2 regions of the Erwinia sp. E_sp_B01_1 genome follow, and region 1 is predicted to be linked to the other one. Evidence: predicted binding sites of a transcription regulator. Region 1 holds the regulator's gene; the other holds the start of a gene.
The links. Region 1 encodes CRP, which controls carbon source genes, mostly activating them, when cyclic AMP is high. Its sites were predicted from a motif close to ATGTGANNNNNNTCACAT; they were not measured.
Positions count from the first base shown of each region.

Region 2: cdd (cytidine deaminase) is a predicted target of CRP. The motif match lies at 2,387-2,404, and genes of this name have one in related genera.

Region 1 is NZ_CP142208.1:406,984-412,800, reverse strand. Features, by position in the region: gene VRC33_RS01810 (phosphoribulokinase) at 1-798, shown strand, start outside; gene VRC33_RS01805 (OsmC family protein) at 808-1,209, opposite strand; gene crp (cAMP-activated global transcriptional regulator CRP) at 1,518-2,150, shown strand; gene VRC33_RS01795 (YccS/YhfK family putative transporter) at 2,209-4,287, shown strand; gene VRC33_RS01790 (aspartate aminotransferase family protein) at 4,465-5,682, opposite strand; gene VRC33_RS01785 (aminodeoxychorismate synthase component II) at 5,767-5,817, opposite strand, start outside.
Region 2 is NZ_CP142208.1:3,209,031-3,214,847, reverse strand. Features, by position in the region: gene VRC33_RS15185 (NAD-dependent malic enzyme) at 1-1,278, opposite strand, end outside; gene cdd (cytidine deaminase) at 1,446-2,330, opposite strand; gene VRC33_RS15175 (CidB/LrgB family autolysis modulator) at 2,477-3,169, opposite strand; gene VRC33_RS15170 (CidA/LrgA family protein) at 3,162-3,557, opposite strand; gene metG (methionine--tRNA ligase) at 3,697-5,814, opposite strand.

The DNA of each region.
Region 1 (5,817 bases):
GTCGAAGGTGACAGCTTTCATCGCTACACCCGTCCTGAGATGGACATGGCCATCCGTAAGGCGCGCGATATGGGCCGGCATATCAGCTATTTCGGTCCCGAAGCCAATGACTTCGCGCTACTGGAACACACCTTTGCTGAATATGGCCGTAGCGGCAGCGGCAAATCGCGTAAATACCTTCACACTTATGATGAAGCTGTGCCGTGGAACCAGGTTCCGGGCACCTTTACGCCGTGGCAACCCCTGCCTGAACCTACCGACGTTTTGTTTTATGAAGGCCTGCACGGCGGTGTCGTGACGCCTACCGATAACGTTTCACAGCATGTTGACCTGCTGGTCGGCGTGGTCCCCATCGTTAACCTGGAGTGGATCCAGAAATTAGTGCGCGACACCAGTGAACGGGGGCACTCCCGCGAGGCGGTAATGGATTCGGTAGTGCGCTCTATGGAAGATTACATTAATTTCATCACCCCACAGTTCTCGCGCACACACATCAACTTCCAGCGCGTCCCCACTGTAGATACCTCTAACCCCTTCGCTGCGCGAGCCATTCCCTCGCTGGATGAGAGCTTTGTAGTGATCCACTTCCAGGCGCTGGAGGATATTGATTTCCCCTACCTGTTGTCGATGCTACAGGGGTCTTTTATCTCCCACATCAATACATTAGTGGTGCCGGGTGGAAAAATGGGGCTGGCGATGGAATTGATCATGGGGCCGCTGGTGAAACGGCTGATCCAGGGGAAAAAATTGAGTGATGCCCCGACAGTGCGGGGCAGCAGCAAAACGGTGATGCAGTGACTTATCCTGTTATTCAATCACTTCATAACTGTGGGTGATCTCCACGCCCTTTCCTAACATCAGCGCAACAGAGCAATATTTCTCAGCGGAGAGATCCACAGCACGCGCTACGGCCTTATCAGCCAGCGCTGCACCGCTGACAATAAAGTGCATATTGATATGGGTAAACAGGCGGGGTGCTTCCTCACGGCGCTCTGAAGTTAGCTTAACCTCGCAATCCCTGACGTTATGACGGCCCTTCTGCAGGATGGAAACCACATCTATTGCGCTGCATCCGCCCGCGGCCATCAGCACCATTTCCATCGGGCTTGGTGCCTTATCGCCTGAATTCCCATCCATCAACACCTGATGTCCCGATGAGGATTCTCCCAAAAACGTTAACCCTTCTACCCACTTTACCCGAGCCTGCATAACAAGTTCCTCTAATTCATTCAGTTAACCTCAGATTACGCTTTACCCTGAAAAACGGCAATGCGGCAGTTTTCGCACTATGCTGAAGCGAGACAACAGAAGACACCCATTGAAAGCTGTGCTACAAACAAAGCTGTAATATATTCGTCAGTACTCTACATGCATGACGAAACGGGACGACATAACGAGCCAGGCTTTTGACAGAGGCCCGAATAAATTTCCTGATGGGAAACGCTTGACTATTTCAACGCCTGGCAGGGAACTCTGCCCCTGTATTTAGGCACGATTACAACAGAGGATAACAGCGAATGGTTCTCGGCAAACCGCAAACAGACCCGACACTTGAATGGTTCCTGTCACATTGCCATATTCATAAGTATCCCTCCAAAAGCACGCTGATTCATCAGGGTGAAAAGGCGGAAACGCTCTACTACATCGTCAAAGGCGCAGTAGCGGTACTTATCAAGGATGAAGAAGGCAAAGAGATGATCCTCTCTTACCTCAATCAGGGTGACTTCATTGGCGAGCTTGGCCTGTTCGAAGAGGGTCAGGAACGCAGCGCGTGGGTACGTGCGAAGACAGCCTGTGAAGTGGCTGAGATCTCCTACAAAAAATTCCGTCAGCTGATTCAGGTTAACCCTGACATTCTGATGCGTCTCTCTTCACAGATGGCGCGTCGTCTGCAGGTGACTTCTGAGAAAGTGGGCAATTTAGCTTTCCTCGATGTGACAGGTCGCATCGCGCAAACCCTGCTGAACCTGGCGAAGCAACCCGACGCCATGACGCATCCGGACGGCATGCAGATCAAAATCACCCGCCAGGAAATTGGGCAGATCGTTGGCTGCTCACGTGAAACGGTAGGGCGTATTCTGAAAATGCTGGAAGATCAAAACCTGATCTCGGCACACGGTAAAACGATCGTTGTCTACGGCACTCGCTAATCGGCTCTGATCCACGGCGCAACAGTTACTGTTGCGCCGTTTTATTTGGTACGGAGTGATGTGGCGTCGAATCATTTATCACCCAGAAGTTAATTACGCACTGCGCCAGACGCTGGTGCTCTGTTTACCCGTGGCTACAGGATGGCTGCTGGGCGATTTGCAGAGAGGTTTACTCTTTTCCTTAGTGCCTGCCTGTTGCAATATTGCTGGTCTCGATACGCCTCATAAACGTTTTTTCAAACGCCTGATTGTCGGCGGAAGCCTGTTTGCCTTCAGCAGCTTCCTGATCCAGTACCTTGGCGGCCATGCCGTTCCCCTGCCGGTTATTCTCTTTACGATGGCGATGCTGCTGGGCATTACCGGGGAGCTAAGCCCGCTGCATGGGCGTTTGCTGCCAGGCTCGCTGATTGCTGCAATTTTTACGCTGAGTCTGGCCGGACGTATGCCCGTCTGGGAACCGCCGATGCTCTATATTTTGGGCACAATCTGGTACGGAGTCTTTAACTGGTTCTGGTTCTGGCTGTGGAAAGAGCAGCCGATGCGCGAAACTCTCAGCCTGCTCTACCGGGAGCTGGCGGGCTATTGCGAAGCCAAATATACCCTGCTGACCCGGCTTACCGATCCTGAAAAGGCCCTGCCTCCGCTGCTGATACGACAGCAGAAAGCTGTCGACCTGATCACCACCTGCTATCAGCAAATGCACATGCTGTCAGCTACCCGTTATAACCATCATAAACGGCTAACCCGGGCATTTCAGGTGGCGCTGGATTTGCAGGAACATATCTCAGTCAGTCTGCATCAGCCGGAGGAGGTGCAAAAACTGGTTGAGCAGAGCCATGCTGAAGCGGTCATTCGCTGGAATGCTCAGACTATAGCTGCCAGGCTGCGTGAACTGGCCGACGATATCCTCTATCACAAGCTGCCCAACCGTTTCACCATGGAAAAACAGTTGCAGGCGCTGGAGAAAATTTCGCGTCAGAATCCGGATAATCCGGTTGGGACCTTTTGCTATTACCATTTCAGCCGTATCGGACGGGTGTTGCGCACGCAGCGCCCTCTCTATCAGCGGGACTTAATGGCCGATCGGCAACGCCGGCTGCCTCTGCTGCCCGCCATCAAAAGCTATCTGTCGTTGAAATCCGCAGCCCTGCGAACCGCAGGCCGGTTCGCCGTGATGCTGACCTTTGCCAGCTCCCTGGCGCTGTTCTTTAATCTGCCAAAACCTTACTGGATCCTGATGACGGTGATGTTCGTCAGTCAGAATGGCTACAGTGCCACCCGGGTAAGGATCCAGCACCGTGCGCTTGGCACGCTTGCCGGGTTGGTTATTGCGGCTATAACCCTGCGACTTCAGGCACCGGAATCGATCGTCCTGCTGGTGATGCTGGCGATCACCCTGATCAGCTATCTGTTTATCCGTAAGTTCTACGGCTTTGCCATGATCGGTTTTACCGTCACCGCCGTTTACTCTTTACAGCTCCTCTCGCTGAATGGGGCAGATTTCCTGCTGCCCCGGTTGCTGGATACGTTGATGGGCTGTCTGATTGCCTTTGCCGGCATGGTCTGGTTATGGCCACAGTGGCAAAGCGGTCTGCTGCGACAGAATGCGCACGATGCGTTGGGCACTTATCAGGATGCGTTACAGCTTTTACTGGGGAATGAGCAGGATCCGGTGAAGCTGGCTTACCAGCGCATAAAAGTAAATCAGGCTCACAACGCGCTGTATAACTCGCTGAATCAGGCGATGCAGGAGCCGGGATTTGATCCCAGTTATCTTTCCGATATGAAACTCTGGGTAACGCACAGTCAGTTTATCGTTGAGCATATCAATGCCATGACCACGCTGGCGCGCGAGCACACCATGCTGACCTCTTCGCTGGCAGAGCGCTATTTGCAATCCTGCGAGGTGGCACTGCAACGCTGTCAGCAGCGACTGGAATATGATGGCCCCAGCTCTGAAGCTAACGTGCTGGATTCACAGGTGGAGTTTCATCAGGGGCCGGTCACCATTCTTGAAAGGCATGTGAAGCGTATTCTGGGGCATCTGAGCGTGATGCATACCATCTCCTCACTCGCCTGGAGTTCACGTCCGCACCACGGACGCTGGCTCTCACGCAAGTTAAGAAAATCGTCCTGACTGCTTATCCTGTGCTGCCTGTACGGTGAGATGAAAGAGGGCCTGACAGCCGGTCTGCAGGGGGCGGTACGAATGCAGGTGTGAGAGAGCGGCATGGCGTGGAAAGGGATCTGATGCAAAATTTGAGCTGATGGGAAATCCCCAGGGAGCTGAGCAGCTCAGCTCCCTGTCGGTCTGTTAAGCCAGCGCTTGTTCTACCGCTTTAGCAAAGCGGGCCATGCCCTCTTCAATATCAGTAGGTTCAATTACCAGCGAAGGGGCGAAACGGATCACATCCGTTCCGGCATTCAGAATCATCACTCCTTCCGCTGCGGCGGCATTCAGAATGTCCCGCGCTTTACCTGCATGTTGCGGCTTCAGTGCGGCACCAATCAGTAACCCTTTGCCACGAATATCGCTGAACAAATCCAGCTTCACATCGAGGGCCTTCAGTGCGGTGACAAACTGCTCACGGCGAGCTTCCACACCGCTCAGCACCTCTTCGGTGTTGATAATATCCAGCGCGGCTTCTGCTATGGCGCAGGCCAGCGGATTACCGCCATACGTGGTGCCATGAACGCCCGGCGACATAGTGGAAGCGATCTCGTTGGTAGTCAGCATCGCACTGACCGGGAAACCGCCGCCCAGCGCTTTAGCGGTGGTGAGGATATCCGGCTGCACGCCATAATGCTCATAAGCAAACAGCTTGCCGCTCCTGCCCATACCGCTCTGCACTTCATCCAGCACCAGCAGCGCCTGATGCTTATCACATAATTCGCGCAGCCCCTGCATAAACTCCAGAGTCGCTGGCATCACGCCGCCCTCGCCCTGAATCGGCTCAACCACAATGGCACAGGTATGGTCATCAATCACCGCCTTAACGGCAGCCAGATCGTTAAACGGCACATGGACAATATCCGCAGGCTTCGGACCAAAGCCGTCAGAATATTTAGGCTGCCCACCCACGGAAACGGTAAACAGCGTGCGGCCATGAAACCCGTTATGGAAGGCAATGATTTTACTTTTGTAGGGTGAATGACGTTTGGAAGCGTAGTAACGCGCCAGCTTGAAAGCGGCTTCGTTGGCTTCTGCACCCGAGTTGGCAAAGAACACACGTTCGGCAAAGGTGGCGGCAATCAGCTTGCTGGCGAGGCGCAAAGCTGGCTCATTGGTGAACACGTTGCTGGTATGCCACAGTGTTTCGCCCTGAGTTTTTAATGCTTCCACCAACGCCGGATGGCAGTGCCCCAACGCCGTGACCGCAATACCACCGGAAAAGTCGATATACTCTTTGCCCTGCTGATCCCAGACCCGGCTGCCTTTGCCTTTCACCGGCACAAACTGCGCTGGTGCATAAACAGGCAATATCACCTCATCGAACGTCGCCCGCGTTACCGCTAATTTATCCGCTGCCATTGACTACCTCATGTTTTTTTCGTTGTCAGAGAGTGAAATTATAATCACAAAATATGCATAAAAAATCACTGAATTGCAATTATTTCACGCTTTCAGGAAATTACCGAGGAGTTGATGCCCCTGCTCGCTGAGGAT
Region 2 (5,817 bases), 2.0 Mb from region 1:
CGTGGCTTCAACGCGTGAGGTAGGGTTAGAGAGCGGCATCACGATAGGGCGATTGCAGTGCTTATGCATCTCGCGGATGATCTCTTCGCTGAACAGGCCCGGCTGGCCGGAAACGCCAATCAGAATATCAGGACGGGCATTGCGCACCACGTCCAGCAGCGAAATCGAGTCAGAGCCGGTGTGCCATTCTGCCAGCTTCTCGCTTTTCTGCACCAGCTTGCTCTGGAAGTTCAGCAGGTTCGGCAGCTTGTCAGTCAGCAGGCCGAAACGGTCAACCATAAAGACCCGCGAGCGTGCTTCTTCGTCGCTCAGACCTTCTGACTTCATCTGCGCGATGATCTGCTCAGCGATGCCGCAACCGGCGGAACCGGCACCGAGGAACACCACCTTCTGCTCGCTCATCTTACTGCCTGCCGCACGACTTGCGGCGATCAGCGTTCCCAGCGTGACCGCCGCAGTTCCCTGAATATCATCATTAAAGCAGCAGACTTCGTCGCGATAGCGTTCCAGTAAAGGCATGGCATTTTTTTGCGCGAAATCTTCGAACTGCAACACCACGTTTGGCCAGCGGCTCTTCACGGCCAGAATAAATTCATGGACGAAGTTATCGTACTCTTCGCCCGTAATGCGCGGATGACGCCAGCCCATGTACAGCGGGTCATTGAGCAACTGCTGATTGTTGGTGCCCACATCCAGCACGATTGGCAGGGTATAAGCCGGGCTGATGCCGCCACAGGCGGTATAAAGGGAGAGCTTACCAATAGGAATACCCATTCCGCCGATGCCCTGGTCGCCCAGACCCAGAATGCGCTCGCCGTCGGTAACGACGATCACTTTTACATTCTGCTTGGTGGCGTTTTGCAGCATATCTTCAATGTTGCCGCGGTTCGGGTAGGAGATGAATACGCCACGCGCACGACGATAGATTTCCGAGAAGTGCTCACAGGCTGCGCCGACGGTTGGGGTGTAGATGATCGGCATCATCTCTTCAAGATGGTTGTCCAGCAGGCGATAGAACAGGGTTTCGTTGGTGTCCTGGATGTTACGCAGGTAGACGTGTTTATCGTTATCGTTTTTGAAATCCTGGAACTGACGCCACGCACGTTTTGCCTGTTCTTCGATCGTTTCCACTGTTTCGGGCAGCAGGCCACGGAGGTTGAATTCGTTGCGCTCCTCAACAGAGAAAGCGCTTCCCTTATTTAACAGTGGGAATTCCAGCAAGATAGGGCCGGCATAAGGGATATACAGCGGTCGTTTACTTTCGTATTCGAGTTCCATGCAATCAATACTCATTCGGATCAAAATGTTGTGGGGGCAATCCTAAAATAACTGGTCTGAAAGTACAGCTTTTGTTAACCGGATATAACAAAAGGTGCGAAATTTACGTAATTTTGAGGGACAAAGCGCAGGATGCCGCGAAGAGCAGCATCCTGAAAGGCGGGTGGTCAGGCCAGAGGAATAGTGGTGATATTGGTGCAGCCCAGCGCCTGAAGTGTAGCCACAGTGGCCTGACGCTGAATGACTTTGGCTTCCGGCGCTTCGGCCAGAACGGCACGCTGGATATTCAGCACGTCGTGTCCCGAAAGACTCAGTAAATTCAGGGCAGCCTGCAGGGGAGGAAGGCTGGGGTTGAATGCCGCATTTTCAGCATACCGCCCGGCAAAAATCGCGCCTTCTGCGGTTTGCAACGCCACGCCGCTCCATGCCTGCGTATAAGGCGCGTGGCTACGGTTAGCCGCCTGAAGTGCCGCCTGAGCAAGGGGATCCCCCTGAATTTGCAGACCATGATCGACTTCATCCATCAGCAGCGTTTTGATCTCCAGATCGCGTGGGCCAAAAGCATCCGGCAGATAATCCCCCAGCGTGGAGGGCGCGCGCCCCGGCAGATGAATGGCCAGTGCCGTGCCGCTGTTCAGCTCATTCATAAACTGGCGGCAGTGACCACAGGGCGTGTAGTTCACGGTAATGGCTTCCAGCGCTGACTCGCCACGCAGCCAGGCGTGGGTCACCGCGCTCTGCTCTGCATGCACCGTTTGCTGCATAGTGGCCCCGACAAATTCCATGTTCGCACCAAAATAGAGATGCCCGCTTTCGCCCCTTGCCAGCGCCCCCACATTGAAGTTGGAGAGCGGGGCCACGGCGCAGGCCGCCGCCAGCGGCAGCAGGGCAAAAGCCAGTTCCCGATCGTCCAGTCCGGTTGCGGCTTTGATCTCTGTAACCTGTGACGGGGTCAGGAAAGCCTGAAAGTCAGCGGCAGAAATAATGGGCTGCAGGGCGGTCTGCAAAGGTGACGGCAGCGTGGCAAACGCGGCAAGGAATCTTGGGTGCATATCAGGCCTCTCTGGCAAATTTGGCTGCTAATTTTAGCGGTCAGTTGCAAGGTTATATGTGATTGATATCACGCAAGCAATGCAATTTATGAAACCTGATTACAAAATGCGGGATCTCTCGCAAATTAACCCCAGACCGGGCCAGGCTATCCCCAGAAGGCCATCAGCAGCGGAAACAGGAAAGGGGCCAGCAGTGAGGTGATAATTCCACAGATCACCAGCGCCAGCGAGCTGTAAGCGCCTTCCTGATAGTCCAGTTCGGCACAACGGGCGGTGCCCAGCGCATGGGAAGCGTTGCCTATGGCTAATCCGCGGGAAGGTTTTCCGGAAATTTTCAGCAGGTTCAGAATCATATGCCCGAATACAGCACCCAGAACCCCGGCAATCAGCACGCAGATGGCGCTTATCGCTGGAATTCCCCCCAGCGTCCCGGAAACCGCCATTGCAATAGGTGTGGTGACGGATTTTGGCATGATAGTGGCGGCGATTTGTGGCGTAGCGCCCATCCACAGTGCGATTGCGGTGCCGGAAATCATCGCCGTCATGCTGCCCATAAAGCAGACGCCAATGATCGATTTCCAGCGGGCGCGGATTTGATTCATCTGCTCATAAAGGGGGATAGCCAGCGCCACGACAGAGGGTTGTAGCAGGTGATTAAGCACCGAACTGCCCTGGAAATAGCGGGCATAGGGCATCTGGATCAGCAGCAGCAGGGGAATTATAACCGCCATCGAAAGCAGCAGCGGATTAACCAGTGAGATCTTCACTTTTGCAGCAACCCGGCGGGCGGCAAAAAAGACCAGCACGGTCAGCGGTAGCGACCACCAGATATCACTCATCTTTTGCTCCCGGCCCGACCAGAGGACGGCTGTGTAATTTATGGGAAGCCAGCCCGACGGTAATCAGGACGACAAAGGTGCTGAGGACACAGGAGACGACAATCGGACCAAACTGGGCGGTGAGGATGTCGGTATAACTCATGATACCCACGCTGATCGGCACAAACAGCAGGCCCATATAGCGGATCAACAGCGTACTGCCGGGTTTAACCCACTTCACCGGAAGGATTTGCGTTGCCAGCAGAACAAAGAGGATAAGCATGCCAATGATACTGCCCGGAATGGTCACGGGGAGCAGGGCAGCGAGGCCGTTACCGGCATAAAGGCAGAGGTAAATGATCACAAAGGCGCGAAGGTATCGCCAGCCCACAGACAGCGCGGTGCGCATGATAAGCTCCTGTTTAATGAAACTGAATCATACGTTGAAATGAGAAAACGTGCTACGGGTCACACCGATGCAGCAAGCAGATGTGAAAAAGGGACGAAATCTCTTTCGCCCCTTTCAGTCGTCACCGCATCACGCAGGATTATTTGACCTGCATACCCGGCTGAGCGCCGCTGTCGGCACCCAGGATAAACAGGTCTTTACCGCCAGGGCCTGCTGAAAGCACCATGCCTTCTGACACGCCAAAGCGCATCTTGCGGGGAGCCAGGTTAGCCACCACCACTGTCATACGGCCTTCCAGTACGGAAGGGTCCGGATAAGCAGCGCGGATACCGGAGAAGATCTGACGGGTCTCACCGCCCATATCCAGCACCAGACGCAGCAATTTGTCAGAGCCGTCGACCAGTTCCGCCGTTTTGATCAGCGCCACACGCATATCCACTTTGGCGAAATCATCAAAGTTGATGGTGTCGGCCACTGCATCATCACCTGCTGCACTGTTAGCTGCAGGCTTGCCCGCTGCCTTATCTTTTCCTGCACCCGCAACAGCCGTTTTACTCGCTGCCGCATCAGTGCCGGAACCGTTAGCGGCGGGCTGGTTAGCGACTGCCGCATCTTCTTTGGAAGCTTCGATCAGCGCATTCACTTTGTCCATCTCAATACGGCTGTAAAGCGCTTTGAAGGCGGTGATGGGGTGATCGAGCAGCGGCTGTTGGATGCCATCCCAGCTCAGTTCCACATTCAGGAACGCTTCAGTGCGTTCGGTCAGGGAAGGCAGGACCGGCTTCAGCCAGGTCATCAGCACGCGGAACATGTTGATGCCCATTGAGCAGATAGCCTGCAGGTCGGCGTCACGGCCTTCCTGTTTTGCCACCACCCAGGGAGCTTGTTCATCAACGTAGCGGTTTGCCACATCGGCCAGCGCCATGATTTCACGCACCGCACGCCCAAACTCACGGCTGCTCCAGGCTTCGCCAATGCTGGCTGACGCATCGGTGAAGGTTTTATACAGCGCAGGATCGGCCAGCTCAGCAGAGAGTTTGCCGTCGAAGCGCTTGTTGATAAACCCGGCGTTACGTGAGGCGAGGTTAACCACTTTGTTAACGATGTCGGCATTCACGCGCTGTACGAAATCTTCCAGATTCAGGTCGATGTCGTCGATGCGCGAAGAGAGCTTGGCAGCGTAGTAGTAGCGCAGGCTGTCGGCATCCAGATGCTGTAACCAGGTGCTGGCTTTGATGAAGGTGCCGCGCGATTTGGACATTTTCGCGCCGTTAACCGTGACATAACCATGCACGAACAGGTTGGTCGGCTTACGGAAGTTGCTGCCTTCCAGCATTGCTGGCCAGAACAGACTGTGGAAATAGACGATGTCTTTGCCAATGAAGTGGTAAAGGTCGGCGTCTGAATCTTTTTTCCAGAAATCATCGAAATTGATGTCGCCACGCTTGTCGCACAGGTTCTTGAACGAGCCCATATAACCGATAGGCGCATCCAGCCAGACGTAGAAATATTTGCCGGGCGCACCTGGAATTTCAAAGCCGAAGTAAGGCGCATCACGGGAGATATCCCACTGATTCAGGCCTGATTCAAACCACTCCTGCATCTTATTGGCAACCTGCTCCTGAAGCGCACCAGAACGGGTCCAGGCCCTGAGCATTTCACTGAACTCAGGCAGGTCGAAGAAGAAGTGCTCAGAGTCACGCATTACCGGCGTGGCGCCTGATACCACGGACTGAGGATTGATCAGCTCGGTCGGGCTGTAGGTTGCGCCACACACTTCACAGTTGTCACCGTACTGGTCAGGCGACTTACATTTCGGGCAGGTGCCTTTAACAAAACGATCCGGCAGGAACATGCCTTTTTCCGGGTCGTACAGCTGAGAAATGGTGCGGTTCTTGATGAAGCCATTCTCTTTCAGACGGGTATAGATCAGCTCGGAAAGCTCGCGGTTCTCATCGCTGTGCGTGGAGTGATAGTTGTCATAGCTGATGTCAAAACCGGCAAAGTCGGTCTGATGTTCCTGACTCATCTCAGCAATCATCTGCTCGGGAGCCACGCCCATCTGCTGAGCTTTCAGCATGATTGGCGTACCGTGTGCATCGTCCGCACAGATGAAGTAAACCTGATTGCCGCGCATTCGCTGGTAACGGACCCAAATATCTGCCTGGATATGCTCGAGCATGTGGCCGAGATGAATGGAACCGTTGGCGTACGGCAGTGCGCACGTTACCAATATTTTTTTCGCGACTTGAGTCATAGT